DNA from 4 places in the Bacillus sp. VA15 genome. Region 3 is predicted to be linked to each of the others. Evidence: riboswitches for the same ligand, from Rfam matches in the RefSeq annotation. Region 3 holds a riboswitch; each other region holds the start of a gene.
What was found. Region 3 has a riboswitch for thiamine pyrophosphate ahead of thiC (phosphomethylpyrimidine synthase ThiC). Riboswitches for the same ligand answer to the same signal wherever they lie in the genome.

Region 1: it holds a riboswitch for thiamine pyrophosphate, as region 3 does, so the genes downstream of both, tenA (thiaminase II) here and thiC (phosphomethylpyrimidine synthase ThiC) in region 3, are expected to answer to the same signal.
Region 2: it holds a riboswitch for thiamine pyrophosphate, as region 3 does, so the genes downstream of both, AC0DBE_RS06955 (acetylornithine deacetylase) here and thiC (phosphomethylpyrimidine synthase ThiC) in region 3, are expected to answer to the same signal.
Region 4: it holds a riboswitch for thiamine pyrophosphate, as region 3 does, so the genes downstream of both, AC0DBE_RS08050 (YkoF family thiamine-binding protein) here and thiC (phosphomethylpyrimidine synthase ThiC) in region 3, are expected to answer to the same signal.

What each region holds. Positions count from the first base shown of each region.
Region 1 is NZ_JBVQPQ010000002.1:773,042-780,617, reverse strand. It holds gene AC0DBE_RS09005 (monovalent cation:proton antiporter family protein) at 1-1,770, shown strand, start outside; TPP riboswitch at 1,832-1,940, shown strand; gene tenA (thiaminase II) at 2,022-2,729, shown strand; gene tenI (thiazole tautomerase TenI) at 2,707-3,324, shown strand; gene thiO (glycine oxidase ThiO) at 3,308-4,417, shown strand; gene thiS (sulfur carrier protein ThiS) at 4,417-4,617, shown strand; gene thiG (thiazole synthase) at 4,614-5,384, shown strand; gene thiF (thiazole biosynthesis adenylyltransferase ThiF) at 5,381-6,391, shown strand; gene thiD (bifunctional hydroxymethylpyrimidine kinase/phosphomethylpyrimidine kinase) at 6,409-7,224, shown strand; gene fabI (enoyl-ACP reductase FabI) at 7,361-7,576, shown strand, end outside.
Region 2 is NZ_JBVQPQ010000002.1:401,874-409,449, forward strand. It holds gene AC0DBE_RS06925 (YlmH family RNA-binding protein) at 1-513, opposite strand, end outside; gene AC0DBE_RS06930 (YggT family protein) at 574-846, opposite strand; gene sepF (cell division protein SepF) at 853-1,308, opposite strand; gene AC0DBE_RS06940 (YggS family pyridoxal phosphate-dependent enzyme) at 1,292-1,996, opposite strand; gene pgeF (peptidoglycan editing factor PgeF) at 2,003-2,839, opposite strand; gene AC0DBE_RS06950 (YlmC/YmxH family sporulation protein) at 3,001-3,246, opposite strand; gene AC0DBE_RS06955 (acetylornithine deacetylase) at 3,329-4,609, opposite strand; TPP riboswitch at 4,697-4,798, opposite strand; gene AC0DBE_RS06960 (ABC transporter ATP-binding protein) at 4,811-5,605, opposite strand; gene sigG (RNA polymerase sporulation sigma factor SigG) at 5,756-6,538, opposite strand; gene sigE (RNA polymerase sporulation sigma factor SigE) at 6,678-7,397, opposite strand; gene spoIIGA (sigma-E processing peptidase SpoIIGA) at 7,460-7,576, opposite strand, start outside.
Region 3 is NZ_JBVQPQ010000009.1:84,278-91,853, reverse strand. It holds tRNA gene AC0DBE_RS19615 (tRNA-Tyr) at 6-90, shown strand; tRNA gene AC0DBE_RS19610 (tRNA-Trp) at 96-169, shown strand; tRNA gene AC0DBE_RS19605 (tRNA-His) at 194-269, shown strand; tRNA gene AC0DBE_RS19600 (tRNA-Gln) at 279-350, shown strand; tRNA gene AC0DBE_RS19595 (tRNA-Gly) at 399-473, shown strand; tRNA gene AC0DBE_RS19590 (tRNA-Cys) at 479-549, shown strand; tRNA gene AC0DBE_RS19585 (tRNA-Leu) at 557-645, shown strand; tRNA gene AC0DBE_RS19580 (tRNA-Leu) at 926-1,007, shown strand; gene spo0M (sporulation control protein Spo0M) at 1,100-1,876, opposite strand; gene AC0DBE_RS19570 (hypothetical protein) at 2,016-2,219, shown strand; gene AC0DBE_RS19565 (spore coat protein) at 2,272-2,532, opposite strand; gene AC0DBE_RS19560 (Type 1 glutamine amidotransferase-like domain-containing protein) at 2,648-3,340, shown strand; TPP riboswitch at 3,409-3,516, shown strand; gene thiC (phosphomethylpyrimidine synthase ThiC) at 3,648-5,420, shown strand; partial or broken gene AC0DBE_RS19550 (FbpB family small basic protein) at 5,552-5,750, shown strand; gene katA (catalase KatA) at 5,775-7,226, opposite strand.
Region 4 is NZ_JBVQPQ010000002.1:615,568-623,143, forward strand. It holds gene ykoH (two-component system sensor histidine kinase YkoH) at 1-995, opposite strand, end outside; gene ykoG (two-component system response regulator YkoG) at 999-1,685, opposite strand; TPP riboswitch at 1,787-1,898, shown strand; gene AC0DBE_RS08050 (YkoF family thiamine-binding protein) at 1,995-2,597, shown strand; gene AC0DBE_RS08055 (ECF transporter S component) at 2,599-3,198, shown strand; gene AC0DBE_RS08060 (ABC transporter ATP-binding protein) at 3,185-4,825, shown strand; gene thiX (HMP/thiamine ABC transporter permease ThiX) at 4,800-5,564, shown strand; gene rsbRB (RsbT co-antagonist RsbRB) at 5,597-6,430, opposite strand; gene isp (serine protease Isp) at 6,653-7,576, shown strand, end outside.

The DNA.
Region 1 (7,576 bases), on a different contig from region 3:
TTTAAACTCAGCATCCCGGTTGTTGTTGCTGAAATCATTATGGGATTGATCATAGGAAAAAGCGGCCTTAATTTAGTTGTGGAGGGTGACACATGGCTCCAGACGCTTTCTATGCTCGGATTTATCTTTTTAATGTTTTTAAGCGGGCTTGAAATTGATTTTTCATCGTTTGAGAAAGGAAAGAAAAAGCAGCTTATGCCGAACGGCAAAGAAGCGCCTAATACGTTTGCTGCGGCATCTATTATCTTTGGCGGTATTTTTATTTTATCATTGCTGCTGTCTTATGGGTTCGTCTTGGCAGGATTTATCGAAAATGCATTCTTAATGACGCTTATTATTTCAACGATTTCATTAGGCGTTGTCGTTCCAACGTTAAAAGAAGAACGAATCATGAATTCAAATATCGGGCAGATTATTTTGCTCGTTGCTGTTATTGCTGATTTGGCTACGATGATTCTTCTTGCTGTTTTTTCCTCTTTATACGGAGAGGACAGCGGAAACATGTGGCTTCTGATGATCCTGTTTGCAGCCGGAGTGGTGCTTTACTTTTTCGGCCGGGTCTTCAAACATCGCTCTTTTGTTCAATCCATGTCAAAAGGGACGATCCAGATCGGAACGCGCGCGATTTTTACGTTAATTATCGTACTCGTTGCCCTGTCTGAATCACTTGGGGCAGAAAATATTCTCGGCGCTTTCTTAGCAGGGGTTCTCGTTTCCCTTCTTTCACCAAACAAAGAACTTGTTCAGCAGCTGGATTCATTCGGCTACGGGTTCTTAATTCCGATTTTCTTTGTGATGGTCGGTGTGAAGCTGGATATATGGACCCTTTTCCAAGATCCGAAAATATTAATCATGATTCCACTTCTGCTTTTGGCGCTGTTAGTCAGCAAAATCATTCCTGTCCTGTACTTGAAGAAGTGGTATGATAACCGAACCGTTTTGGCATCTGGTTTCCTGCTGACATCAACGCTTTCGCTCGTGATTGCCGCTGCGACAATCGGCCAGCAGCTTCACGTGATCAGCGCAAATATGTCAGGAGCGCTGACGTTAGTAGCCGTCATTGCCAGTATTTTTTCGCCGGTCTTCTTTAAAAAATTGTACAAACGGGAGGAGCAGCCGGAGGAGAAAAAGACGATTACGTTTATCGGTGCAAACCAAATGACATTGCCTGTTACTCTTGAGCTGCCGGAGGAAGAGTATGATGTGCGTGTTGTACACGTATACCAAGAGAATGCGGAGGAAAAGCTGTCAGAATCAGTATTTACTGTCGAAACGATTTCTGACTATGAACACGAGACGCTTGAGTCACTCGGCATTTTTGATACGGATATCCTCGTTGTTGCGACAGGGAATGAAGACATGAATGCGGACATTGCATTACTTGCAAAAGAAAAAGGCACAGAAAGAATCATTGCCAGCGTAGGATCACCGGAGAATGAAGCAGCTCTGAAGGAGCAGGGAATCAGCATCTTTTCTATTTTGTTGTCAACAAAAACACTGCTTCGCGCTCTGATAGAAGCGCCTGGAGTCATGAGGCTTCTCACGAACCAGGAGTCTTCGCTGTATCAAATTAATATGGAAAACAGCACTTACGACGGTGTGATTTTGCGGGAATTCCCTTTAACAGGCGACGTCATCTTTGTCAGGATTTTCAGAGGTGTGGATAGCATCGTTCCACATGGGGACACAAGGCTGAAACTGGGAGACCGCTTAATTGTTACCGGATCTCGCGGGTACGTAACGGAGCTTAAGAAAACATTAGAAGGATAAACCTTGACCAAATAGGGATTCGTGTTAATATAGAGGTGCAGAACAATTCAATATGTATTCGTATAACCACTAGGGGTGTCCTTCATAAGGGCTGAGATAAAAGTGTGACTTTTAGACCCTCATAACTTGAACAGGTTCAGACCTGCGTAGGGAAGTGGAGCGGTATTTGTGTTATTTTACTATGCCAATTCCAAACCACTTTTCCTTGCGGGAAAGTGGTTTTTTTATTTATCAGACAGGGGGAATGACGTGTGAAGTTTTCAGAAGAATGCCGCAGTGCAGCCGCAGAATGGTGGGAGGGGAGTTTTGTCCATCCGTTCGTTCAGGGAATCGGTGATGGAACGCTTCCGATTGACCGTTTTAAATACTACGTGCTTCAGGATTCTTATTATTTAACGCATTTTGCGAAGGTGCAATCGTTTGGCGCCGCTTATGCGAAGGACCTTTATACAACGGGACGGATGGCAAGCCACGCCCAAGGTACATATGAGGCGGAAATGGCGCTTCATCGCGAGTTTGCGGAGCTGTTGGAAATCAGTGAGGAAGAGCGTAAGGCGTTTAAGCCGTCTCCTACGGCATACTCTTATACATCCCATATGTACCGTTCGGTTTTGAGCGGGAATTTTGCTGAGATCTTAGCTGCCCTGCTGCCATGCTACTGGCTTTATTACGAGGTAGGTGAGAAATTGCTGCATTGTGATCCGGGGCATCCGATTTATCAGAAGTGGATCGGCACATACGGCGGTGACTGGTTCAGACAGCAGGTCGAAGAGCAAATCAATCGGTTTGATGAGCTGGCGGAAAACAGCACGGATGAAGTGCGCGCCAAGATGAAAGAGAATTTTGTTATTTCCAGCTTCTATGAATATCAATTTTGGGGAATGGCCTATCGAAAAGAAGGCTGGTCCGACCGCGGCATAAAAGAGGTGGAGGAATTTGGAGCTTCACGCCATAACTGATGACTGCAAGCCGGTTGAAGAGTTAGCGAGAGCCATCATAGCTATTCGGAATGAAGTTGATTTTATACACATTCGGGAACGGTCAAAATCGGCGGCCGACATTTTGAAACTGCTCGGGCTTATTTCCGAAGGCGGTGTTGATAAGCGAAAACTGGTCATGAATGGGCGAGTGGATATTGCGCTTTTTTCTACGATTCATCGCGTGCAGCTGCCGAGCAGCAGCTTTTCGCCGAAGCAGGTCAGAGCCAGATTTCCTCACCTTCATATCGGTCGGTCGGTGCATTCGCTTGAGGAAGCGGTTCAAGCAGAAAAGGAAGACGCTGACTACGTGTTGTTCGGCCATGTGTTTGAAACGGATTGTAAAAAGGGTCTTGAAGGCAGAGGTGTGTCATTGCTGTCAGATATCAAACAGCGGATATCCGTCCCGGTTATTGCGATCGGCGGAATGACGCCGGACAGATTAAGAGACGTAAAACGAGCAGGAGCAGACGGTATTGCAGTCATGTCGGGAATTTTTTCTTCCGCTGACCCTTTGGAAGCTGCCAGACGATATTCCCGCAAGCTAAAGGAGATGCGCTATGAAAAGGCATTATGATGCAGTTGTCATTGGAGGCGGAATTATCGGTTCCGCGATTGCTTATCATTTAGCAAAGGAAAACAAAAACATCGCATTGTTTGAAAGTGGAACAATGGGCGGCAGAACAACAAGTGCTGCTGCCGGAATGCTGGGCGCCCATGCCGAGTGCGAGGAACGTGACGCGTTTTTTGACTTTGCCATGCACAGCCAGCGTCTGTACAAAGGTCTTGGAGAAGAGCTTTACACATTATCCGGTATTGATATCAGACAGCATAACGGCGGTATGTTTAAGCTTGCGTTTTCTGAAGAAGACGTGCAGCGGCTGAGGAAGATGGATGACTTGGATTCTGTCAGCTGGCATACAAAAGAAGAAGTTTTAGAAAAAGAGCCGTATACGTCTGGTGACATTTTCGGGGCAGCCTTTATTCAAGATGATGTGCATGTTGAGCCTTATTTTGTTTGTAAGGCATATGCGAAAGCAGCGAAAGCGCTTGGGGCGGAGATTTTTGAGCATACTCCTGTCCTGCATGTCGACCGTGACGGTGAGGCGCTGTCCATCGAGACGCCGAATGGTAACGTATGGGCGGATCATGTCGCGGTTGCCAGCGGGGTGTGGAGCGGAATGTTTTTTAAACAGCTTGGGCTGAACAATTCATTTTTCCCTGTAAAAGGGGAGTGCCTGTCTGTTTGGAATGATGATATACCGCTGACAAAAACACTTTACCATGACCATTGCTATATCGTACCGAGAAAAAGCGGCAGACTGGTTGTCGGCGCGACAATGAAGCCGGGTGACTGGAGTGAAACACCGGATCTTGGCGGATTGGAATCAGTAATGAAAAAAGCAAAAACAATGCTGCCGGCCATTCAGAATATGAAGGTGGATCGTTTTTGGGCAGGACTGCGGCCGGGAACAAAGGATGGGAAACCGTACATCGGCAGACACCCTGAGGACAGCCGTATTTTATTTGCAGCGGGCCATTTCAGAAATGGGATTCTGCTCGCTCCGGCAACGGGCGCTTTGATCGGTGATCTCATGATGAATAAAGAGGTCAATCAAGACTGGCTGCACGCATTCCGAATTGATCGCAAGGAGGCGGTTCAGATATGATGCTACAGCTGAACGGTAAAGACGTGAAGTGGGAAAAAGACACAGGTACAATTCAAGACCTGCTGGCGTCTTATCAGCTTGAAAATAAAATTGTTATCGTTGAAAGAAATAAAGAAATTATCGGCAAAGAACATTATCACGAGGTTGAACTTTGTGATCGCGATGTTATTGAAATTGTCCATTTTGTAGGAGGCGGATGAGCATGTTAACAATTGGCGGGAAATCATTTCAATCAAGATTGTTGCTGGGCACGGGGAAATACCCATCGTTTGAAATTCAAAAGGAAGCGGTGGCCGTTTCCGAGTCTGATATTTTAACATTTGCTGTGCGGAGAATGAACATCTTTGAAGCGTCTCAGCCTAATTTTCTGGAACAGCTTGATTTATCCAAATATACGCTTCTGCCGAATACAGCGGGCGCCAGCACCGCTAAAGAAGCGGTCCGGATTGCAAGATTGGCAAAAGCGTCAGGGCTTTGTGACATGATTAAAGTCGAAGTCATCGGATGCAGCCGTTCTTTGCTGCCTGATCCTGTTGAGACATTAAAAGCGTCCGAACAGCTTCTTGAAGAAGGCTTTATTGTGCTCCCGTACACGTCGGATGACGTTGTACTGGCAAGAAAACTGGAAGAGCTTGGCGTGCATGCCATCATGCCGGGGGCATCTCCGATCGGATCGGGGCAAGGAATCTTAAATCCTTTGAATCTGTCATTTATTATTGAACAGGCGAAAGTGCCGGTCATCGTGGACGCCGGCATTGGATCGCCTAAAGACGCGGCATACGCAATGGAGCTTGGAGCGGACGGCGTACTTCTCAATACGGCTGTATCAGGCGCGAATGATCCTGTGAAAATGGCGCGTGCCATGAAGCTTGCGGTGGAAGCAGGGCGCCTTTCTTATGAAGCGGGGCGTATTCCGCTTAAGCAATACGGAACGGCAAGCAGTCCGGGAGAAGGTCTTCCTGTATGACGGACAGGTACTCCAGACAGGAGCTGTTTGCTCCGATCGGCCCAGCCGGCCAGAAGAAATTGAAAGAAGCGCGCGCCGTGATCATCGGCGCCGGCGCGCTTGGAACAGCGAGTGCTGAAATGCTGGTCAGAGCAGGAGTCGGCTCTGTGAAAATTGCCGACAGAGATTACGTTGAATGGAGCAACCTCCAGCGCCAGCAGCTGTATACAGAAGATGATGTCAAAAAAGAAATGCCGAAAGCGGCCGCTGCTGAGCATCGTCTCCGTTCGATTAACAGCGATGTCGATGTGACTGGCCTTGTCATGGATGTGACAGCGGAAAATATCTTCGAGCTGATTAAGGGCGCTTCGATCATTGTGGATGCGACTGATAATTTTGAAACCCGCCTGATCGTAAATGATGCTGCGGTCAAAGAAGGGATTCCTTTTCTCTACGGCGCCTGTGTAGGGAGCTACGGCCTCACCTTTACCGTAGTGCCGGGATCAACCCCCTGCCTGCATTGCTTGCTCGATACACTTCCGATTGGAGGAGCGACATGTGACACAGCCGGCATCATCAGTCCGGCTGTTTTGCAGGTAGCGGTCTTTCAGGTGACAGACGCGCTGAAGCTGCTGACGGGAGAGGGGTGCGAGCCAGTGCTGCGCTCCTTTGACTTGTGGAAAAACGAACGGTCAGAGGTGAGAGCGGCGGGTCTCAAACATGACGCATGCCCAAGCTGCGGCACAAAGGATTTTCCGTTTTTGTCATATGAAAACCAAACAAAAGCGGCTGTATTGTGCGGCAGGAACACGGTGCAAATCAGATCATCCTTTACAAAAGAAGCGGATCTTGAAGTGCTTGCCGGTCAGCTGAAGCAAGCAGGGCTTGAAGTAGCCGCGAACCCGTATTTAATTTCCTGCCGCTCGGATGATATGAAAATGGTGCTGTTCCGGGACGGCAGAGCATTGATCCATGGAACAAATGATATTGCCCGGGCAAAATCTATTTATCATAAATGGATTGGGTAATAAAAGGAGTGTAATGTATGAGTATATATAAAGCATTGACAATCGCCGGCTCTGATTCAGGCGGCGGCGCAGGGATACAGGCCGATATTAAAACCTTTCAGGAGCTTGAAGTTTTCGGAATGTCTGCGATTACGGCGGTAACCGCCCAAAATACGCTTGGCGTCCATGGGGTGTATCCGCTGACTGTAGAGGCACTGAGACAGCAAATTGACGCTGTTGCCGAGGATTTGAAACCGGACGCCGTAAAAACGGGAATGCTCTGGAATGCCGAAATGATTGAAGAAGTGGCGAGAAAAATTGACGAGTACGGGTTTAACCGTGTGATTGTTGATCCGGTTATGATCGCAAAGGGCGGTGCATCCTTGCTGCACGATGAATCAGTTGCTACCTTAAAAGAGCTGCTCATTCCGAGGAGCTACGCGATTACGCCGAATGTTCCGGAAGCAGAAACGCTGACAGGAATGACAATCCGCTCGCTGGATGACCGAAAAAAAGCAGCGGAGCAGCTCGTAAAGATGGGGGCGCAGCATGTGATTATCAAAGGCGGGCACCAGCCTGAGGACAATCACATTACTGACCTTCTTTTTGATGGAAACATGTTTATGCAAATCAGCCATCCTTATATCGATACGGAGCATACGCATGGCACGGGCTGTACCTTTGCTGCGGCTTTAACGGCTCAAACAGCTAAAGGAGACAGCATCCATCAGGCATTCGAGGTTGCGGCCAACTTTGTCCGCGAAGCGGTGGAAAATACGCTCGGCATCGGATCGGGCCACGGGCCGACAAACCATTTCGCCTTTAAACGAAACAGCTTAAAAACAAGCCAATGAGATCACCAGCGGATGGTGATCTCTTTCACGTTTGTCTATCGTATGCGCTTTTCATCTGGACAAGGTTATGATATGATAGGAATTAAGATCAGGTACTAATACTATGTCTTTATAAAATATAGGAGGCTTTATACATATGAATTTTTCACTTGAAGGCCGCAACATTGTTGTGATGGGGGTAGCCAACAAACGCAGTATCGCGTGGGGAATTGCGCGCTCTTTACACGAAGCGGGTGCACGTTTGATTTTCACATACGCAGGAGAACGCCTTGAGAAATCTGTTCACGAGCTTGCCGGTACGCTAGAACGCAATGATTCCATTATCCTTCCTTGCGACGTAACAAACGACGCG
Region 2 (7,576 bases), on a different contig from region 3:
GACATCAACTGCTGGAATGTTAAGGTCTGACAAGTTAATTTTCTCTAGGCTGACCGCCGCTTTGCCTGCTTGGGTCAGCTGCGCCGCCACAAAATCAGCGGTATCGGCTGAGACAATCAATTGCACTGATGTCTCAGAAAACACGATGTCACCAAACTTTTGCCGCTTTAAGCCTATGCCCATTAATGCACCAAGCAGAGAACGATGATCTACAGAGACAAACTTTTCAGCATAACGTACGTTAAACGCCTGCAGTTCAAAATCCGATTCTTCCGGAGTGATGTACTCTGGATACAGAATCGCCCGTTTTCGCTCCGCTCTGTCATAGCCGCCGGAAAAAGCAAGCCCAACGTCAGCCTGTCCCGTAACAGCAGAAAGGATGACCTGCTCTCGGGGGTCTAAAAAGTCGGTCAGCTTCATTCTGTACTGCTTCTGGACTATTCCTTTCCATTCGAGCGCCTGGTCAATAAAGGCCCGCTCGTCTTTTCTGAAGTGTTGATATATATCGCTCATCGTCTTTCCCTTCTATGTAAAGAGGCTTGGCTGCTGCCAAGCCCCTATCAAACTGTCACATTAAAACGCAATCATGCGATAAAGCCCCCACAAGCCGGTTGTCGCAAACCGAAGCACAAGTATAGCTACGATCGGTGAAATATCTAGCATTGCGATCGGAGGGATGATTTTTCTAAATGGTTCGAGATATGGTTCACAAATCGAAGCTAAAAACCGCCCGACTGCCGTTTCCCTTGTACTCGGCACCCATGACATAAAAATATATATGATCAGGGCAAATGAGTAGATTGTGATTAATAAGCTTAAAACCGAAAAAACTTGATAAAGGATCATCTCGCTTTACCACCTCTGATGTTCGTCTTCAGATATGAGCTCAGAAATTGTGCCTGATACATCTACGTTGTCAGGCGTGCAGAGGAAAATATCCGAGCCGATTCTTTGAATATCGCCGCCAATGGCATAAACGGTTCCGCTTAAAAAGTCAACAATCCGCTTAGCCTGGTCATGCTGTATCCGCTGAAGATTGACGACAACTGCCCGCCGGTTCTTCAAATGATCGGCTATTTCCTGCGCCTCCGCATAAACGCGCGGCTCACTCAACACCACTTTAGAGGATTTCTGAACACTTTGCAAGCTCACTACATTCTGTTTGCCCGCAGGTTTGTTTGCGGTATAAGCCGGTTTTTCTTTTTGCTCATGCTCTTCATGAGATTCTTGCTCTGTCTCAATATATTCATATTCGTATTCTTCATCTTCCATTGAGAAAAAGTTTTTCAGTTTATTTTTCATACTCATTGCTGTACACCCCTGTTTCATTTCCGACTAACGATGAGCCGATTCTAATATAAGTAGCCCCTTCTTCAATTGCAATTTCAAAATCATTTGACATGCCCATCGACAGTTCAGTACACGGAGCGTTCGGCTGTTTCAGCTCCTGAACCTGATCACGGAGTTCTCTCAGCGCTCTGAAACAGCTTCTGATCTCATCTTGATCATCAGTCAGCGGAGCCATAGTCATCAGTCCGGCCACAACGATGTGTTCGAAACCGGAAAGCTCCTGTATGAATGGAATGACTTCTTCTTTTTTCATGCCGTGTTTAGAAGGCTCAAGAGAGGTATTGACCTGCACAAAGCATTGCACAGTACCTTCAGCCCGTTTTTCAATTTCTTTCGCTAATGAGAGCCGGTCTAAGGAATGGATATAGGAAACCGAATTGACGACAGCTTTTGCTTTTCTTGATTGCAGACTGCCGATAAAATGCCATTCCGGACCCCCTTTTATCATTTCCTGTTTGCGGAGCAGTTCCGCATCCCGATTCTCTCCGAGGCAGGTGATGCCCGCATCCACTGCCTCCTGTGCTCTTTCAGGCGATACATATTTTGTGACTGCAATAACCGTAACTTCATCGGAGCTGCGGCCCGATCTGTTACATGCTTCGTTTATTCGTTCGTTTATATGTCGTAAATTATCAACAACACGCAAGATCTTTTATGCCTCCTTCATTCCGATAAAGGACATCATCCGTCCAGTTTTCCCCTGATCGCGGCGGTGAGAATAGAAAAGAGACGGCTCACTTTCCGTGCATAAACCACTGACAGAAATCTGTTCATTTGCCAAACCGCTGTCGATCAATATAAGGCGGTTCAGCTCTTTCAGGTCAAGCTGATATTGTGCCTGTGCCGTCTGATTTACGGCACGTTCTGCTGAAACTGGCAATGCCCGGACAGCATCCATGACACGGTCGTCTACTGTATAGCATGCTCCGCTGATAGACGGTCCTATAACAGCATAAATATCTGAGAGATTTGAACCTTCCTGCTCGGTCCATTGCTTCACCATTTCTCTGCCAATCTGTTTGACAGTGCCTTTCCACCCGGCATGGGCGACCCCGACAAGCGATTTAACCGGATCATAAAAGAAAAGAGGCACACAATCAGCAAAGCATAATGCCAAAAACACATTCTTTTCATTTGTATAGAGCCCGTCCGTTGCTTTTAGAGCTGTGTGATACTCACGGGCGCCTTTTCCCCTATCCCTCTGCGTCACTTTCTGAACGCGATTATCATGTGTCTGATCAGCAAATACCCAAGACTGCAAATCAATATTAAACATATCGGCAATATATTCACGATTTTTAACTACATCTGCATCTTTGTCATGAACGTGCAATCCTGTATTTAACGATTCAAAAGGCTTTTGGCTGACACCGCCGTTTTTCGTAGTAAATCCGGCAATGACTTCTCTGTTGTTTTGATTCGTTTGTGTCCAGTCTTGTATCATGAGTGTCGAGGGTGTGGTAAGACTGAATGGGTGATATGTATTCATGATGATCCAACCTTTCGACAAACATTTAAAAAAGCGGAATTTCCCACTTATTTTACCACATCTTTCTGCATTCGTTGAGCGCCGATTTGCATATTTCTAAATGAAATGTGCCGGAAGAATCCAGACTTCCGGCATTTGCCAATCCGCGGCAGACGAGCAGGTTATGCATGCGGTTCATTTAATCGGACCAAGATTACATCTTCCCCGATTTTTACTATATTTCGCCATGGAATGACCAATTCCTCTTCTTTTCCAAAAAATCCGAGAACTTTCCCATTTCCTCCTAGTATGATCGCCTGAATTTTGCCAGTGGTCACATTGATATCTATATCACCAATGCTCCCCAGCTTTTTTCCGTTTGAGACATTGACGACATCCTTCACCTGAAATTCTGAAATGCTGATCATTCCATCACGTCCTTTTTCCGTCCTTTTTTCAAGTATATGAACGGGCGGGCTGAACCTTGTCAGCAAGAAAAAATTTTCATGGTCACTGTTCTTTTTTACAGCTGCACCAACCGATGATAAAATTGAGCATAATTTTCGTATAATCTACCAGCTGCTCAATCGATACCTCCTCGTTCACGGAGTGTGCATTGTGAAGATCTCCAGGTCCATAAATCACGCTTGGAATGCCGGCATTATACAGCCATCCTCCGTCTGTAACGGATTGAGAAACGTCAATAACCGGACGCTCCCGTTTCACTTTCTGATGAGACGCTGTAAGTGCTGAGACGCCTGGGTGGCCAGGGTCAACTTCCAGTGCCGGAAAAATTTCTCCTCTGTCTTCAATCATAGATGAGCCTCCCCACTTGAAGACAGGGCGGTTTTCCCTAAGCCAAATATCACTGTCACTCAGCCGGTTAATGTAATCTTCTATTTCCGCTGCCACTTGTTCATGGGTTTCATTCGGGTAAAAATGGACTGTGATCCACAGTCGGCACTCGTCAGCTATAAAAGCCGCATGCCTGCCGCCTTCTATGACAGCCGGGTTAATCGTATTTGTGCCTGGTTTAAAACCGGGATAACTTTTCATGATAGACCAGTGGCGCTCCAGTTCCCCGAGCCCCGCAATGATTTTTGCCATTTTTTCAATTGCGCTTGCTCCGAATGTTCCTCCGCCTGCATGAATCATATTCCGCCTCGTCCCATCATGAAACGTTTGACTGCTTTTGATTTCAATCCAGCCTGTAATGACACCGCCTTGACCTTGAATATGCATATCGCTCGTATCCGCGACAACTGCAAAATCAGCATGATAGCCCCTCTTGCAGCATTCAAGCGTGCCGGCTTCTCCGACTTCCTCCCCGATAACCGATTGCAGAATCAAATCACCGGGAAGTTCAATGTCGGCTTCACGAATCAATTTCACAGCAAACAGCACACACGCCATTCCGCCTTTCATATCAGAAGCGCCTCGCCCGATTAAGAGACCGTTTTTTTCAATTGGATGAAACGGATCATGCTCCCACTCCTCATCCTCTTTTACCTCTGCCACATCTACATGGCCATTGATGATCAAGCTATGATAATCTGCTGAATCTGTTCCCTTTAGTAGACCTACAACATTGGGATCTCCTGGGTACACGTCCCATTTATCGATCGAGAATCCCATTTCATTTAAAAACCCAGCAATCCAGGACTGAATGCCGTCGGTATTTCTTGCAGGCGGAGCAGGTGTTTTATAGGACATCAGCGTTTTTGCTAGCTGAATAAGCTCCTCCTTTTGATCTTCCACCTTTGTTAACAGAGAGTCTATTTGTTGATTCAATGTGATCCGCTCCTATTCTTTAAAATCAAAAAAGCCGTTTCAAATGTTATGAAACGGCTTAATAAAAACAAACAGAGTCCTATGTACTCCGTTGTTTCACCGCTTCCCTCCGCTGGCATGATCCAGATCAGGTCAAAAGGGTTAAGACAAAGTCTCTCTCAGCTTCGCAAAGCACCCCTAGGATGAATCGATATGTGTTTGTCAGGCATTCGTTATCGGCTCGGCTCTTGTTAAAAACGGCCGATTCTGATTCCATAATACATGGATTGGCGTATCAAAAAAAGCGGAAAGTATTTGATCAGTAAGCATTTCCTTTACTTCTCCCGATTGAAAGACCTCTCCCTGTTTTAACAAAAGGGCTTTGTCAAAGACCGGCAAAATTTCTTCCGCATGATGAGTCACGTAAAGGATCGATGGCGCATTTTCTTTATTTGCAATGTATGTAATCGTGTCTAACAGCTTTTCCCGGGCAATAAAATCCAGTCCTGTGACCGGTTCGTCCAGTATCAGCAGCTCCGGATCAGCCATTAGCGCTCTTGCAATCAAGGCTCTTTGTTTTTCTCCTTGAGAAAGGGTTTCATAGCGGCGGTCGGCATATTCAATTGCTCCCAAGTCCTCTAACAAACCAATCGCTTTTTCCCTGATTTCTGCACTTGGTGTTTCATATAATCCAATCGAAGCGTAAGCTCCGCTCAAAGCAATTTCAAATGCCGAATCTGCCGGATAAAATTTTTGCTGAAGAGCCGCTGAGACGAGGCCAATTTTCCGTCTAAGTTTCTCCCCAAGCTCCGTTTTACCAAATTCATGGCCAAGCACCTGCATCTCGCCCGATGTTGGAAAATAATAAGAGCAAAGCATATTTAACAGCGCTGTCTTTCCAGCGCCATTCAGTCCGTAAAGCACCCAATTTTCCTTTTCTTCCACCTTCCAATGAATATCTCTCAGTATCCATTTTCCATTCCGTTTTAGTGAGACATTGTCAAGCTGCAAAATCATCGTGGTCCTCCTCTTTACTGCCTTTATAATTATTTAAATTTTCATAAAACTTTGTACGAACTAGGATACCTTATTTTTTCCAAAACGTAAACCGCCCGCAATCAATAGAAAAGCCTTTAAAACAAAATCGTTTTAAAGGCTTTTCTTTCATTATTGATGAATATTCTTATTCATTTGTTTGATAGCCGCTTTTTCAAGTCTGGACACCTGCGCTTGGGAAATCCCGATTTCCTCGGCTACTTCCATTTGAGTTTTCCCTTGGAAGAATCGCTTTCTCAAAATCATTTTTTCCCTATCATTCAGCCTTCTCATGCCCTCTTTTAAAGCCAGCTCTTCAATCCATTGTGAATCTTTATTGCGTTCATCACTGATTTGATCCATCACATAAATCGGGTCTCCGCCGTCGTTATAGATCGGTTCAAATAGAGAAACCGGATCCTGGATGGCATCAAGCGCAAATACGATTTCCTCATGCGGTACTTCAAGAACTTTTGCGATGTCTTCTGCAGTCGGCTCCTTGCTTGTCTCACTGATTAACCGCTCTCTTACCTGAAGTGCCTTATAAGCGATATCCCGGAGTGATCTTGAGACACGGATCGGGTTATTATCGCGTAAATACCTGCGGATCTCTCCGATAATCATAGGTACAGCGTATGTTGAAAACTTAACATTGTGGCTTAGGTCAAAATTATCAATGGATTTCATTAGTCCGATGCAGCCGACCTGAAATAAGTCATCAACATACTCTCCTCTGTTATTAAATCTTTGAATGACACTTAAGACAAGACGCAAGTTCCCGTTTACAAGCTTTTCTCTTGCTGAATCATCGCCTTCATCCTGCAGCTGCCTAAACAGCTTTCTCATCTCTTCATTCTTGAGTACTGGTAATTTGGAGGTATCCACCCCGCAGATTTCGACTTTATTTCTCGACACTTTTTTCCCTCCCTACAGGAGCTGCTGTACAACGTTAAGTATCTCCTTGGGTGGGAAAAATATGCACTGCGTTCAGACCGAAAAATAGTCATAATTGGGAAATCCTTGTAGAATCAAGGGATTACCCGTAAAAATTTTTTTACACCATTTTGTTGAATTCTTTTCGCAATCTTTTAATGATTCGTTTCTCAAGACGAGAAATATAGGACTGGGAAATCCCCATCATATCCGCTACATCCTTTTGGGTCTTTTCCTCCTCGCCGACAAGGCCAAAACGTAGTTCCATGATTTGTTTTTCCCTCTCATTGAGCTGTTCAAGCGCTTTTTTCAAAAGCTTTTTATCTACGTTAGCTTCTATGTCTTTTGTGATGATGTCATCGTCAGTGCCGAGCACATCAGAAAGCAAAAGCTCATTGCCGTCCCAATCAATATTAAGCGGCTCATCAAAGGAAACCTCTGAACGGATTTTGTTGTTTCTCCTTAAATACATCAGGATTTCGTTTTCTATACAGCGGGAGGCATAGGTCGCCAGCTTGATTTTCTTTTCTGGATTGAACGTATTCACAGCTTTGATTAATCCGATGGTACCGATGCTGATTAAATCCTCTATATTAATTCCCGTATTTTCAAATTTACGGGCGATATAGACGACCAGGCGCAAATTGCGTTCAATCAAAATGGCGCGAGCCGCCTGATCGCCGTTTGGGAGCTTCATTAACAGAACCTGCTCCTCATCTTTAGATAATGGAGGCGGCAGAGCTTCACTCCCGCCTATGTAATAGACTTCATCACTTTTCAGCCCAAGTTTCATCAGCAGCTTATACCAGAGGTGCGTCAATCGCAATTTCAGTTTTTTCATCTTCCTCTCCCTTCTAAATGTCACGTCGTTTGAGTATGATTAGTAACGGACATTTGCGAACATTATGAAACGTGTTTGATGGCCTTGCCCGAAAGCATTTTCGGATGAATAATTGCGTCAAACTCTCCATCTGCCGATAGCTTTGTTGTGCTGATGCCGATTAAGCATTTATCCGCAGA
Region 3 (7,576 bases):
AATGTGGAGGGGTAGCGAAGTGGCTAAACGCGGCGGACTGTAAATCCGCTCCCTCAGGGTTCGGCAGTTCGAATCTGCCCCCCTCCACCATTTATAGGGGCATAGTTTAACGGTAGAACAGAGGTCTCCAAAACCTCCGGTGTGGGTTCGATTCCTACTGCCCCTGCCAAATTTATGACATCTTGAGATTATGGCGGTTGTGGCGAAGTGGTTAACGCACCAGATTGTGGCTCTGGCACTCGTGGGTTCGATTCCCATCAATCGCCCCATATTATCATTGGGCTATAGCCAAGCGGTAAGGCAACGGACTTTGACTCCGTCATGCGTTGGTTCGAATCCAGCTAGCCCAGTCTCACTTTTTATATTAATTGCATATGATGTATGAAGTCCCTTAAGATGCGGAAGTAGTTCAGTGGTAGAACACCACCTTGCCAAGGTGGGGGTCGCGGGTTCGAATCCCGTCTTCCGCTCCAATTACGGCGGCATAGCCAAGTGGTAAGGCAGAGGTCTGCAAAACCTTTATCCCCGGTTCGAATCCGGGTGTCGCCTTTCTTTTGCCGGGGTGGTGGAATTGGCAGACACACAGGACTTAAAATCCTGCGGTAGGTGACTACCGTGCCGGTTCAAGTCCGGCCCTCGGCACCAATTTTACTTACATGGTAAGTTGAATTGGTGTTTGTGTTTTATCATTATAACTAATCATATTAATGATCTACTTGTGTAGATCATTTTTTTATTGTTTTGATTTATGCAGCTAAGTTACGTTCCGATACATGATCATAAAGCTGCTTGAGTTATTATGTTTAGTTAAGTCTCTTAATCCTTTTTTATTTTATATTTTCAAAAAAACTTTTTTGAAATACGTTGACACTTTGTAAGATCCATGATATATTTATATTCGTCGGTTAGATACGACGTAAAACTTGCCGGTGTGGCGGAATTGGCAGACGCGCACGACTCAAAATCGTGTTCCTTCTGGAGTGTCGGTTCGACCCCGACCACCGGTATACTGAAAAAAACCTGTTTCTTATACAGAAACGGGTTTTTATTTTTTATCAAAGAAAAGGAGCCTATCTTAATTGAGGCTCCTTTTTACCATTCACTCAGCGTATTGGTCTATGATCTCTTCTAGTACCTCTTTAAGCTCTTCTGCATCTTCAAGCTCTGATTGGCTGAAACGGACGCGTACAAGCTGTTCTCCGTCATTATACATCTCTTCCAGCCATCCTCGTAGGCCTCTTGCCCTGCGGTCGACTTCGAAAATGATTTCTAAACCGTTTTCGTCTAAAAGGAAAATGAGCTCTAATTCATCAAACATCTGACGATAATATCCGGAAGTCGGAACGAACTCGAATTCTTGAACGAATGGAAGACGGCGCTGGAAGTAGGGCGCTTGTTCACAATCTGCTTCGTTAAGACGGAAACCTAGGTTTTCGATTGCTTCCAGCACACTTTCAATCCAAGGGTGCGCTTCAACGAAAATGCGGTCTTGATCGGATTTATCGATACCGCCTTGTATATCAAGGTCTGTCACCACGGCGACCTCTACTTTCCCTACAGTAATTGGTGTATCAAGAGGGAGGGTGAATGAGAACGGAAATTGATGCTCTTCTCCAGGCTGAATGGTGAATGAACCAGTGACCTGAAAAGAATGAATTGTAGCGTATTTCCGGTGTTCTTCATCGTCTTTTACAATGACGTACCGTGTGTTAAGCTGTAAATCAATATAACGGATGTCCTGAGCGATTTTCCCGCCTTTGACATGGACAGTTCCCCGTACTTCTTCTCCTGGATAATATGCGTCTTTCTCTAAAATTGTATCTACTTTTGCAGCACCGATACCGGCACTTGCTGCAAGCTTCTTAAAAAATGACATGTTAGATCTTCCCCTTTTTCTTTTTCTCAACAGATATACGTAAGAAGGAAGAAAAAAGATTCATTTGATTCATACTTTTTACCTATTATTCGTCCGGCCTAGGGACAGACTAAGAATACTATTGAAAGCAAAGGAGCGGATTGAAATGGATAAAGAAAGTATGGTTGCTGATGAATTACACAGAATGTTTTTGGCTGGTGAGCTGCAAATCACGGTAGAGGAGGATATAAACAATATTTCCGAAAGGCTGAGAAACGGCGATCTCAGTTTAGACCGATTAAGCGGTGAAGACGCGTTTATAAAAGAAACGGTAAACGAGGCTTTAAGAAGAGTGGAGCAATAAAAGGGAGAGACGGGATCTGAAAGATGAGATTCCGTCTTTTTTTGTGACTTTGTTACAGTTCTCTGCAAGATAAAAGCAAATCGATTTGAAATGGTTTACTCAGGAGCCAGCCTTTTTCCATCAGAAGTTCAGATAGTTCCCCATGCAGATGAACAGCTGCATCTAATTGATCATGCAACGCTGTTCGGAGGTTGGGGTTTGCAGTTTCCGTTATTGCGACAGTGTACTTTTTAATGATGATTTGTATTGTCGTTAAGCAATCAAGAATCATTATAGGTATGATTGGGGTTGAAAAATCGTTCAATGCCTTCACCGCCTGTTAGTGGGTTTTATCTTTTAGATCTTCCTATTGAGAAGTATTTAGCCTTGTTTCATGGATTTATACAAAATGCTATAATGATTAACAAATTTTTTCGGGGAGTGGGATGATGAAACAGATTATTGCGATGGGCGGCGGGGGTTTTTCGATGGAACCGGAAAATTTGTCCCTCGATCAATATATCATCAATCAATCGGGACGGAAGTCGCCTCGCATTTGTTTTTTGCCGACGGCGAGCGGTGATTCCCAAAACTATATTCAGCGGTTTTATCATGCTTTTCAAACACTGGATTGTGTGCCGTCTCATTTATCCTTATTTAAGCCGCCGACAACAGACTTCATTTCTTTTGTTATGGAAAAGGACGTGATTTATGTTGGCGGGGGAAATACGCGGAATATGCTTGTGCTGTGGAAGGAATGGGGGCTGGATCTTATTCTCAGAGAGGCATGGAAGAACGGGGTGATTTTAGCTGGATTAAGTGCCGGTGCGATCTGCTGGTTTGAAGAAGGAGTGACAGATTCGGCAGGACCGCTGACAAGTATGAAAAGTTTAGGTTTTTTGCAAGGGAGCTTTTGTCCTCATTATGACGGTGAAAAGAACCGGAGGCCGATATACCATCAGTTGATATCTAACGAATTCTTGTGCGATGGCTATGCGGCGGACGATGGAGCGGCTCTCCATTTCATAATTGATCAGCTGTTTCAGACTGTGAGTTCAAGACCGGGTGCAAAGGCATATCGGGTGATGAGGGGTGAACATGAGATTTCTGAAATCCCGCTGCGGGCCAAATATTTGGGTTGAATTAGCTGAATATTTTCTATATTCCTCTTTTTTTTCGATTGGTTTTATGTTAAGATGAGTCCGAAATCAATAGTTACTGGGGGTGCCCGTTTTCGGGCTGAGAGAGAAGGTAAGCTTCTTAACCCTTTGGACCTGATCTGGTTCGTACCAGCGTGGGGAAGTAGAGGAATTGTTTTTATTATTGTCGTGCTGGGCAATAATATGTTTCTTTCTGACTGTAACCGGGTTCATTCACTTGAATCCGGTTTTTTGTGCTGGTTATGGGCTTGATTTTGTCCTTTCAAACGAGAGAGGGGAAGGATCAATGATGCAAAACGATTCAGTGCAGCAAGCCAACATTTCCATTATGTCGAGTTTTTCGGGGAGTAAGAAAGTATACGTGGAGGGTTCTTCCTCGGACATCCAAGTGCCGATGAGGGAAATCGCCTTAAGTCCGACGACAGGATCGTTCGGCGAAGAGGAAAACGCACCTGTGCGTGTCTATGATACAAGCGGACCGTATACGGACCCTGATGTGACCATTAATATTCAAGAAGGATTAAAGCCGCTCCGCCAAAAATGGATCACAGAGCGTAACGATGTGGAAGAATATGAAGGACGGACTATAAAACCAGAAGATAACGGTTATAAAAAGGCAATCCCAAACATAAGCTACCCAGAACTAAAGCGGAAACCGCTGCGGGCGAAAGCGGGTCAAAATGTCACCCAAATGCATTATGCCAAAAAGGGGATCATTACACCTGAGATGGAGTTTATCGCCATTCGCGAGCATGTATCTCCCGAATTTGTCAGAGATGAGGTAGCAAGCGGCCGGGCGATCATTCCTTCAAATATTAATCACCCTGAAAGTGAACCGATGATTATTGGCCGGAATTTCCATGTGAAGATTAATGCGAATATCGGGAATTCAGCGGTTACGTCATCAATTGAAGAAGAAGTGGAAAAAATGACGTGGGCCATCCGCTGGGGAGCGGATACGATGATGGATCTATCTACCGGAAAAGATATTCATACGACGCGTGAATGGATTATTCGCAATTGCCCTGTGCCTGTGGGAACTGTTCCGATTTATCAGGCGCTTGAAAAAGTAAACGGTGTAGCGGAGGATTTAACGTGGGAGATTTACCGTGATACGCTGATCGAGCAGGCAGAGCAGGGAGTGGATTATTTTACGATTCACGCGGGTGTTTTGCTGCGGTATGTCCCGCTAACCGCCAAACGGACAACAGGAATCGTGTCACGCGGGGGAGCGATTATGGCACAGTGGTGTCTGGCCCATCATCAGGAAAGCTTTTTGTATACTCATTTTGAAGAAATCTGTGAAATCATGAAAACGTATGATATTGCTTTTTCTCTTGGGGACGGGCTTCGCCCCGGATCAATCGCTGATGCCAATGACGAAGCGCAATTTGCTGAATTAGAGACCCTCGGAGAACTGACGCAAATTGCCTGGAAGCATGATGTTCAGGTGATGATTGAGGGACCGGGGCATGTGCCGATGCATAAAATCAAAGAGAACGTCGATAAACAAATGGACATTTGCAAAGAAGCGCCTTTTTACACATTGGGGCCGCTGACGACAGATATTGCGCCGGGCTATGACCATATTACTTCAGCGATCGGAGCGGCGATGATCGGCTGGTATGGGACAGCAATGCTTTGTTATGTAACGCCGAAGGAGCATTTGGGGCTGCCAAACCGTGATGATGTTCGTGAAGGGGTCATTACATATAAAATTGCTGCGCACGCAGCAGATCTTGCAAAAGGGCATCCCGGAGCGCAAATACGGGATGATGCGTTATCGAAAGCCCGCTTTGAATTCCGTTGGCGAGACCAGTTTAATTTATCTCTTGATCCGGAAAGAGCGCTTGAATATCATGATGAAACACTGCCGGCAGAAGGAGCAAAAACCGCTCACTTTTGTTCAATGTGCGGGCCGAAGTTTTGCAGCATGAGAATTTCTCAGGATATTCGGGATTATGCGAAGAATAAAAAGCTTAGTGAATGGGATGCCATTCAAGAGGGAATGAAAGAAAAAGCTGAAGAATTTGTGAATCAAGGCAGCAAGCTGTATAAATAATAGATTGACAGGCGAAATGGAATACGTTTTAATATAGCTAATAAATATTTCCAGTATTTGCTGATCGGGACACCGAAGGCTCTTATCTTTTAGATAAGGGCCTTTTTTGTATGAAAAAGGAGGGATCATTGATGGGAATCAAAAAAGAGAAGGGGAGAAAACGATTTAGGAAGCGAAAAACATATGGGAATCAGATTTTGCCGCTTGATCTTCTGATTGAAAAAAATAAACGAGAGATTATGAACAGCGCGGAGCTTATGGAGGAAATTTATATGAAGATTGATAAGAAGCATACGGCAGTGCGTAACTAAATATAAAAAAACCCGCTAATTACAGCGGGTTTTTACATTTCTATTAAGCATCTTTTTTAATCGGCAATCCAAGGCCTTCTGCCACGCGTTTTCCGTATTCTGGATCCGCTTTGTAGAAATGCTCGATTTGGCGAAGTTTGATTTCTTCTTTTTCTACCGGCTTCATGGCGTTTACGATATTTTCAACAAGGCGGGCACGCTCATCTTCGCTCATTAAACGATAGAGGTCACCGGCTTGTGTGTAGTGGTCGTTGTGATCGTAGCTTACGCTGTCAGCGATTCCTTGTACCGGATATGCTGCTTGTTTATCCTCAGGTGACTCTTTCGGACCGCCGAAGCTGTTAGGCTCGTAATAAACAGATCCGCCGCCGTTATTGTCAAAACGCATTTGTCCGTCACGCTGATAATTGTTCACTTCGTTGCGTGCGCGGTTGATTGGCAGTGCTTGATGGTTTGCACCGACACGGTAGCGGTGTGCATCATGATAAGCAAACAGCCGGCCTTGAAGCATTTTATCTGGAGAAACATCAATACCAGGCACGAGTGTTCCAGGTGAGAATGTCGCTTGTTCTACTTCTGCAAAGTAGTTTTCCGGATTTCTGTCTAGAACCATGCGTCCGACTTCGATTAACGGATAGTCTTTTTGAGACCAAACTTTTGTGACATCAAACGGATCGAAGCGATACGTATTTGCATCTTCTAAAGGCATGATTTGCACATATAGTTTCCATGCAGGGAAATCACCGTTTTCAATTGCGTTGAAAAGATCTTCTGTATGGTAATCAGGGTTTTCACCGGCAATTTTTGCTGCTGTATTGACATCAAGGTTTTTTACGCCTTGTTCTGTTTTAAAGTGATATTTAATCCATACGCCTTCGCCTTCGGCATTTGTCCATTTGAATGTATGGCTTCCGAAGCCGTGCATGTGGCGAAGTGTCGCAGGAATTCCGCGGTCTGACATCAGAATTGTCACTTGGTGCAGTGATTCTGGTGAAAGTGACCAGAAATCCCATACAGCTGTAGGGTTTTTCAAGTGTGTTTTTGGATCTCTTTTTTGTGTATGGATGAAATCAGGGAACTTAATCGCATCGCGGATGAAGAATACCGGTGTATTGTTACCGACGATGTCGTAGTTTCCTTCTTCAGTATAAAATTTAACAGCAAATCCGCGCGGGTCGCGAACGGTGTCAGCCGAGCCAAGTTCACCGGCAACTGTTGAGAAACGGATGAACAACGGTGTCCGTTTGCCGACTTCAGAAAGGAAAGCGGCTTTCGTGTATTTTGTTACATCATTTGTCACTTCAAAATATCCGTGTGCGCCTGCTCCTTTGGCGTGAACGACACGTTCGGGAACACGTTCTCTGTTGAAATGGGCCAATTTTTCGAGTAAATGTACATCTTGGATTAAAGTTGGTCCGCGAGAACCGGCAGTCATTGAATTTTGATTATCTCCAACCGGAGCGCCCCAGCTAGTTGTCAGTTTATTTGAACTCATGTCATCACCTCTTGAAATTTATAAGAACATAATATCATCTCTAAGTAAAAAGTCAATATTATTTTATAATTATTATAAAATAGTCATTTCTATTAAGGGATATAAAGTATTAAAAATGTTGATAAACCCTTGTCATAACAGCTTATAAGAGAGAAAAAGTTTTTTGAAGAAATGATTTTTTCTTCTCTATTTGCGAATCAAGCAGATTAAGTGATAAACAAGAATGCCAAAAATCTTGTTTGAAAAAAAGAGTTGACACATCGGAATAGTTTGAATTAACATGATATTCAAACAAAAAACAATTGGGCAGCTGATCGGACCGCCGAAGGCTCTCATCTCTACAACGAACA
Region 4 (7,576 bases), on a different contig from region 3:
TCTGTTTCAAGCAAAATGTCACGCTGATAGGCGGGCTGGAGCGTTTGCATGACGGCGCGCGATACTTTAACCAGATCGATTGTTTTCAGGTCAAGCTCAAATCCTTTATGGCTTTTGGCCAGCGCCAGAAGCTGATTGGTCAATTTTTTCATATGCACCGCTTCTGAGTGAATGGCTTCTATCGATTCCTCAAGCACTTCCGGCTTTTTTGCCCCCCACCGCTTCATCAGGCTGCTGTAGCTTTCTATAATCGTGAGCGGAGTTTTCAATTCATGTGAAGCATCTTGAACGAACTGCTGCTGTTTATCGTAATGCTCTTTCAGCATCATCGCCATCTCATTAAATGTCAGCCCCATCTGATATAACTCGTCGTGCGACTGTCCTTCCAAGGAAATCGTTTTGAATGCTTTCTCCCGCTGTATGTCTTTCATCGTCATCATTAATCGTCTGATCGGATTGATGATATGGCGGGCCAGCAAGCTGCCGGCAAAAAAAGAAGCGATACAAACAGCAGCACTTGCAGCGATTAAAATGATTTTCAGCAGAAACAGACTCTCTTCTGTGTTCTCCAGCCTTTCAACCAGCTGAAGAGATACCACTTGCCCATCGGTCCAAATAACCGGAACAGCAGCTTCAGCAAACAGTTTGCCGTCATGTTTCCTTACATCTGCCGTTTCCCCGCTGTGAAAAGAGAGTGGAAAATCTTTATACCCTTTTTCTTTTGTCATGGTCATGACGGCTTTTTGGTCACCATTCACTACACGAACCATGCCGTTTGCTGGAAGATAGGCCTGCAGCATGTCCTGCAAAGCCACTCCTTCTGTTTCAGCAGCATGCAGCGCTTCGGCAATGTTATCCGTCTCATCTGCAAGCCGGGCTGCATCCTTTGAGGTCAGCGCGGACGAAAAAATGAGATAGACTGCGGTATGGACCAAAATTAATAAAATCAACAGCGATATTGATGTGTACAGATGAATCTTGGTCTTCAGCTTCATCGTTTACCCCTTAATGGCATAGCCGACCCCGCGAACGGTATGTATCAGCTGTTTTTCGTAAGGATAGTCCAGTTTTTTTCTAATGTATCTGATGTAGACGTCCACGACATTTGTATCACCGATATAATCAAATCCCCATACCGAGTTTAGAATCTGCTCCCGTGTCAGCACTTGCTGCGGATGCTTCAGCATATAGACGAGCAAATCAAATTCCCGGGGCGTTAATTCCACCTCTTTGTCTCCGCGTCTCACTTCACGGGTTTTTTCGTTCACCCGCAAGTCGTCATATGTAAGAAAGGTGCCAATATCTTCTGTTTTTGTTCCATTTTGGCGCAGCGCCGCCCTGATTCTCGCAAGCAATTCCTCGATTTCAAACGGCTTGGTGACATAATCATTCGCACCGATGTCCAGCCCTGTTACCTTATCAGGGATACTGTCGCGTGCCGTTAATAAAATGACCGGTGTCTGCTGATCCGTTTTTCTCAAGCGGCGCAGCACTTCCAGGCCGCTAAGTCCCGGAAGCATGACATCAAGAAGCACTAAGGAATACCCGCCTTCCGCGGCCGCATTCAGTCCTTCTGTGCCATCGTGTTTAATAGTGACGCTATATCCTTCATATTCCAATTCAAGCTGGAGCACCCTGGCAATTTTCTCTTCATCTTCCACAATTAATATGTGCCCTTTTTCCAAATTTGATCATCCTCTCCTGTCCCTATATGAAAAAAATGATTTCATTGTTTACAAAATGAGTCTTATCATCTATTATGATGTCAAAATAAAAAATTGTATACGGAAAGCACTAGGGGTGCTGTTTTGGCTGAGATAAAGCGCGCAAACACGCGCTTTGATCCCTTATGACCCGATCTGGATAATACCAGCGTGGGGAAGTGCAGGTTGACCGAATGGTGTATTTTTTTGTGCGCTTAATCGATCTATGACTGCATATTCCCTTAGGATATGCAGTTTTTTATTTTACAAAAAAAACAGGAGGTCGGAGAAATGGATCATATTTGTGGTACAAGCAGAATTGCCGGGTTTCGGTTCTCTTTATACCCGATGACGGATGATTTTATCGGTGTGATCAAGTCTGCGCTAAAAAAAACAGACACATCTAAAGTTTGGACGAAAACCGACCATATCAGCACAGTTCTGCGCGGATCGATTGATCATGTATTCGACGCTGCCAAAGCCATTTATCTTTATGCGGCGAACAGCGAAAAACACATCGTCATGAACGGCATGTTTTCCATCGGATGCCCGGGCGATACACAGGGAGATACATATCTTTCCGCGAACGATAAGCGTGTCAATGAAGATGCTGTCCGAAGCCTAAACGCGGAAGCGCCGTGCCAATTTGCGCTTTATCCGATGAATGAGCCGGATTATATGGGCTTGATCATGGAAGCTGTCGATATTGCGAAAGCAGAAGGCACCTTCGCACAAGGTGTCCATTATGCGAGCGAGCTTGACGGAGATGCGCATGACGTGTTCAGAACACTGGAGGCCGTTTTCCGCATGGCTGAACAGCAAACAAACCACGTAACCATGACTGTGAATCTCTCGGCTAACAGTCCATCAAGAAAAAACAGAAAGCAGGGATAAAATGAAAAGCTGGAAAGTAAAAGAAATTGTCATCATGTCCGTTATCAGTATCGTTTTTGCCGTTGTTTATTTATTATTCACGCATTTCGGAAACGTACTTGCAGGTATGTTCGGGCCAATCGCCTATGAACCGATTTACGGCATTTGGTTTATCGTTTCTGTCATCGCCGCGTACATTATTCGAAAACCGGGTGCGGCGCTAGTTTCTGAAATCATTGCCGCTCTCGTAGAATGCTTGCTGGGAAATCCGTCTGGCCCGATGGTCATCGTCATCGGCATTGTACAAGGTCTCGGGGCTGAGGCTGTATTTCTCGCGACACGCTGGAAAGTATACTCTCTGCCTGTACTTCTGCTGGCAGGAATGGGATCTTCAGTAGCCAGCTTTATCTACGATCTCTTTGTTTCTGGCTATGCAGCCTATTCACCAGGTTATCTTCTTATTATGCTTGTCATCCGTCTGATTTCCGGCGCGTTGCTTGCGGGGCTGCTCGGAAAAGCGATCAGTGACTCTCTCGCTTATACGGGTGTGTTAAACGGAATGGCACTCGGAAAGGAACTGAAAAAGAAACGGAAGCAGGCATCAGAACATGCAAGCCTTTGATGACCTCCTGACGGTTGACCAGCTCAGCTTCTCTTATGAAGAAGACGAGAAACCGGTATTTCAAAACATTTCGTTTGAGCTTCAAAAAGGAGAATGCGCTTTATTGTTAGGGCCGAGCGGGTGCGGAAAAAGCTCGCTCGCCCTTTGTTTAAACGGTCTTTACCCGGAGGCTTGCGACGGCATACAGTCCGGACATGTATTTTTATTTCAAAAGCCGGTCACTGGTGCTGAAACCTCCGAAACAATTGCTCAGCATGCCGGGGTCGTCTTTCAGGACCCGGATCAGCAGTTTTGCATGCTGACGGTGGAGGACGAAATCGCTTTCGGGCTAGAAAATCTGCAGGTTCCGAAAGAAGAGATGGCGGAGAAGATTGATGCCGTATTAGAAAAATTACGCATTACCCATTTAAAAGAAAAAACAATATCTGCACTGTCAGGAGGACAAAAACAAAAAGTGGCTCTCGCCTGTATTTTGGCGATGGAGCCTGAGCTTATTATGTTAGATGAGCCAACTTCTTTATTAGATCCTTATTCAGCTCGGGAATTCGTTCACATGATGAAAGATCTTCAGCAAGAAAAAGGCTTCAGCCTCCTCGTCATTGAGCACCAGCTTGAAGAATGGACGCCTTGGATTGAGAGAACGATTGTACTGGACAAATCAGGGAAAAAAGCGCTCGATGGCCGGACGAAAGATCTATTTCAGCACGAAGCGGAAACCCTAAAGGAGTTGGGCATCGCGATTCCAAAAGTGTGTGGCCTGCAGGAAAAACTCAGTATGCCGTTTACTTTATCAAAAGAAACGCTTTTCAAAGAACCCTTTGCTGGGCATGCCGAAAAGAAGGAAGCTCCTTCTGGGAAGAGTGTGCTGGAAATCAGCGGCCTTTCGTTCGCAAGAGGACAGCAGACGATTTTCAAAAACATCAGCTTTTCATTGCGCGAAGGCTCTTTGACGACGCTTGTCGGCCCGAACGGCACTGGAAAATCAACACTCTTATCCGTCCTCGCCCGTCTGATGAAGCCGAAAAGCGGCAAGATTCTTCTATATGATAAGCCGCTGCAATCGTATAAAGAAACTGAACTGCGAAAACGAATGGGATTTGTTTTTCAAAACCCGGAGCATCAGTTCGTCGCCGGCACAGTATATGACGAGCTGCTGTTCGGCCAGAAAGTAAATGCTGAAACTGAGAAAAAAGCGCAGCACCTGCTGCATCGTTTCGGTCTTGCGCATTTGGCTGATCATCATCCGTTTGCAATCAGCCAAGGGCAAAAACGGCGCCTGAGCGTCGCTACCATGCTCATGCATGACGTAAAGGTTTTATTATTAGACGAACCAACCTTTGGCCAGGACGCCCGTACGGCGGCTGAATGCATGGACATGATTCAGCGTATCAAGGCAGAAGGAACCGCTGTCCTCATGATTACACACGATATGGAGCTTGTGTCTTCGTATGCCGACAGCGTGCTAGTGCTTCACGATACGGGCCTGGCCTTTGACGGATCTCCAGCGCAGTTATTTTCTCAGGAAACTGGGCTTGTCCAAAAAGCAAAGCTCACCCTTCCCCTTTTATATGAATGGATGGCATATCAAAAGGAGGTGCGTGATGAAGCAGCCGTTACATCTCATTAATCCGACAGTGAAAGCGGCCGCCGTTTTTTGCTGTGTTGTCATGCTGTCGTTTATTTACAATCCTTACACTCCTGCGTGTTTTTATATCATCATTGTTGCGGGTATCCTATTGGCGGCCAAAATCCCATTGAAAAAATGGTTTTTGTTTACGATTCCGTTTTTGATTTTGGCATTCGGATGCGTATGGACAGCCGCTGTTTTTGGCAAGGTTCCGACAACTCCGGATAATTTCTTATTTCAAGCCGGTCCTATCTCGATCAACAGCGATAATGTATCTGTCGGCATCTCTCTCGGGTTTCGTATTTTGTGCTTTTCTGCCTTATCGATGATGTTTGTTTTTACAACCGATCCGATTTTATTTATGCTGAGCCTTGTCCAGCAGTGCAAGCTCTCACCAAAGCTCGCATATGGCGTCATTGCAGGCTTTCGTTTTCTTCCGCTATTAAAGGATGAGGTCCAGCTGATCCAGCAGGCTCACAAGATCAGAGGAGGAGCGGCGGAGAGCAGCTTCATTGAGAAAATCAGCGCGTTAAAGCGGTATACCATCCCGCTTTTGGCAAGCGCCATTAGAAAAGCGGAACGGACAGCGCTTGCGATGGAATCGAAAGGTTTTACTGGAAGCAGAAACCGGACATATTACCGGACACTAACCGTCAACCGGCGCGACTGGCTGTTCTTTTGCCTCGTTCTCTTGTTATTCGCAGGATCTTTTCTCGTATCTTTCTGTTTTGCCTCATAAAAAATCCGCTATCGGCGATAGCGGATTTTTTCTTATTGATGATAGTTTAATGCCTGGGCAAGATTGGTTTTAATTGTAATATTCGAAAAATCAATCCCCAGCTGTACAGCGGTTTGCGCAATTTCAGGCCTGATTCCTGACAGGGTTGACCTAACACCGATCAAATTGAGCGCCTCGATCAATTTAAAGATTTGGTGTGCTACCATCGTATCAACCACCACAACACCTGACAGATCGATTAACAGATGCTCCACACGTCTTTTTGCACAAGCCTGAAGCGTGTTTTCCAGAATAAACTTTGCCCGTTCTGTATCAATGTCACCGACAAGCGGAAGCAGAGCTGTTGATTTGCTCAGGGTAATGATAGGCGAGCTTAATTCTAGTATCATTTCTCTTTGGGCGTTTAATTGCTGTTTGGCATTCATTTCAGCGTGATCGACGAAGGTATAAATGGTAAAATCAAATACTTTTACAATCAAATCTGCCCATTTTTGTTTCTCTCCCGATTCAAACGCCGACTCGTTTTCTTCTGCGAACTTCTCAAAATACTTCGTATATAATCTCCGGTTTCTCATAAACTCCCGAATGACATACTGAACCGGAGTGTCAAGATGCTTTTGATCGTTCGTCAGCTCAATGACCCACTCTTGAAATTCTTCGAGAAATTGTTTTTCCGGTAAAACATACATGTAATTCAGATGCCGATAAAATTCTCTATCCTGCTCTTTCAATTCTTCCGTTACAGAAGCATTATGTAAGGCGTAAAGCGAATTCGGATCGCTTTCCTCCATCGTTTCAATCCATTCCTCGGCCATTTGTTCAACATGTTCTGAAAAAAATGCATATAATTTTTCATTCAGTTTCATCACACTGCTCCTTTCCCCAACACTATTATAACTTGACTAACAGCTGAATCCCAGTCATACATGCTGAAGCCATCCAATATTTTGAAAATTACTAATTCTTTGGGTTGTATCCTATTTTTTCAAAATGCTTCAAATGGCTCTGTCCGAGCGGTTGATTTTTTCATATAATATGAGGCAACACCCTTGAATCCACTTGAAAGCATAAAAAAGGAGGGCTTTTTTATGAATGGTGAAATCCGCTTGATCCCGTATGTGACGAATGAGCAGATCATGGATGTAAACGAGCTTCCTGAGGGCATTAAAGTGATTAAGGCGCCAGAAATGTGGGCAAAAGGGGTAAAAGGCAAAAATGTAAAAATTGCTGTATTGGATACGGGCTGCGACACAAGCCATCCTGATTTAAAGAACCAAATCATCGGAGGAAAGAACTTCACGGATGATGACGGCGGCAAGGAAGATGCGATCTCCGACTACAACGGACATGGCACACACGTCGCTGGAACAATTGCAGCTAACGATTCAAACGGCGGCATTACCGGGGTCGCGCCTGAGGCAAGCCTATTGATTGTAAAGGTTCTTGGCGGTGAAAACGGCAGCGGACAATACGAATGGATTATTAACGGCATTAACTACGCGGTGGAACAGAAAGTCGATATCATCTCAATGTCCCTTGGCGGACCAAGCGATGTGCCAGAGCTGGCAGAAGCAGTGAAAAACGCCGTCAAAAACGGAGTGCTTGTCGTTTGCGCAGCGGGAAATGAGGGTGACGGAGACGAACGCACAGAAGAGCTTTCCTACCCTGCGGCTTATAATGAAGTCATCGCGGTCGGATCTGTTTCGGTAGCGCGAGAATTATCAGAATTTTCTAACGCGAATAAAGAGATTGACCTTGTGGCTCCCGGAGAAAATATCTTATCCACTCTTCCTAACAAGAAGTACGGTAAGCTTACCGGCACTTCAATGGCTGCTCCTCATGTCAGCGGAGCGCTTGCTTTAATCAAAAGCTATGAAGAAGAATCATTTCAAAGAAAGCTTTCTGAATCTGAGGTTTATGCACAGCTGATCCGCAGGACTCTTCCGCTTGATATTGCTAAAACGCTGGCAGGCAATGGATTCCTGTATTTAACTGCTCCTGATGAGCTGGCA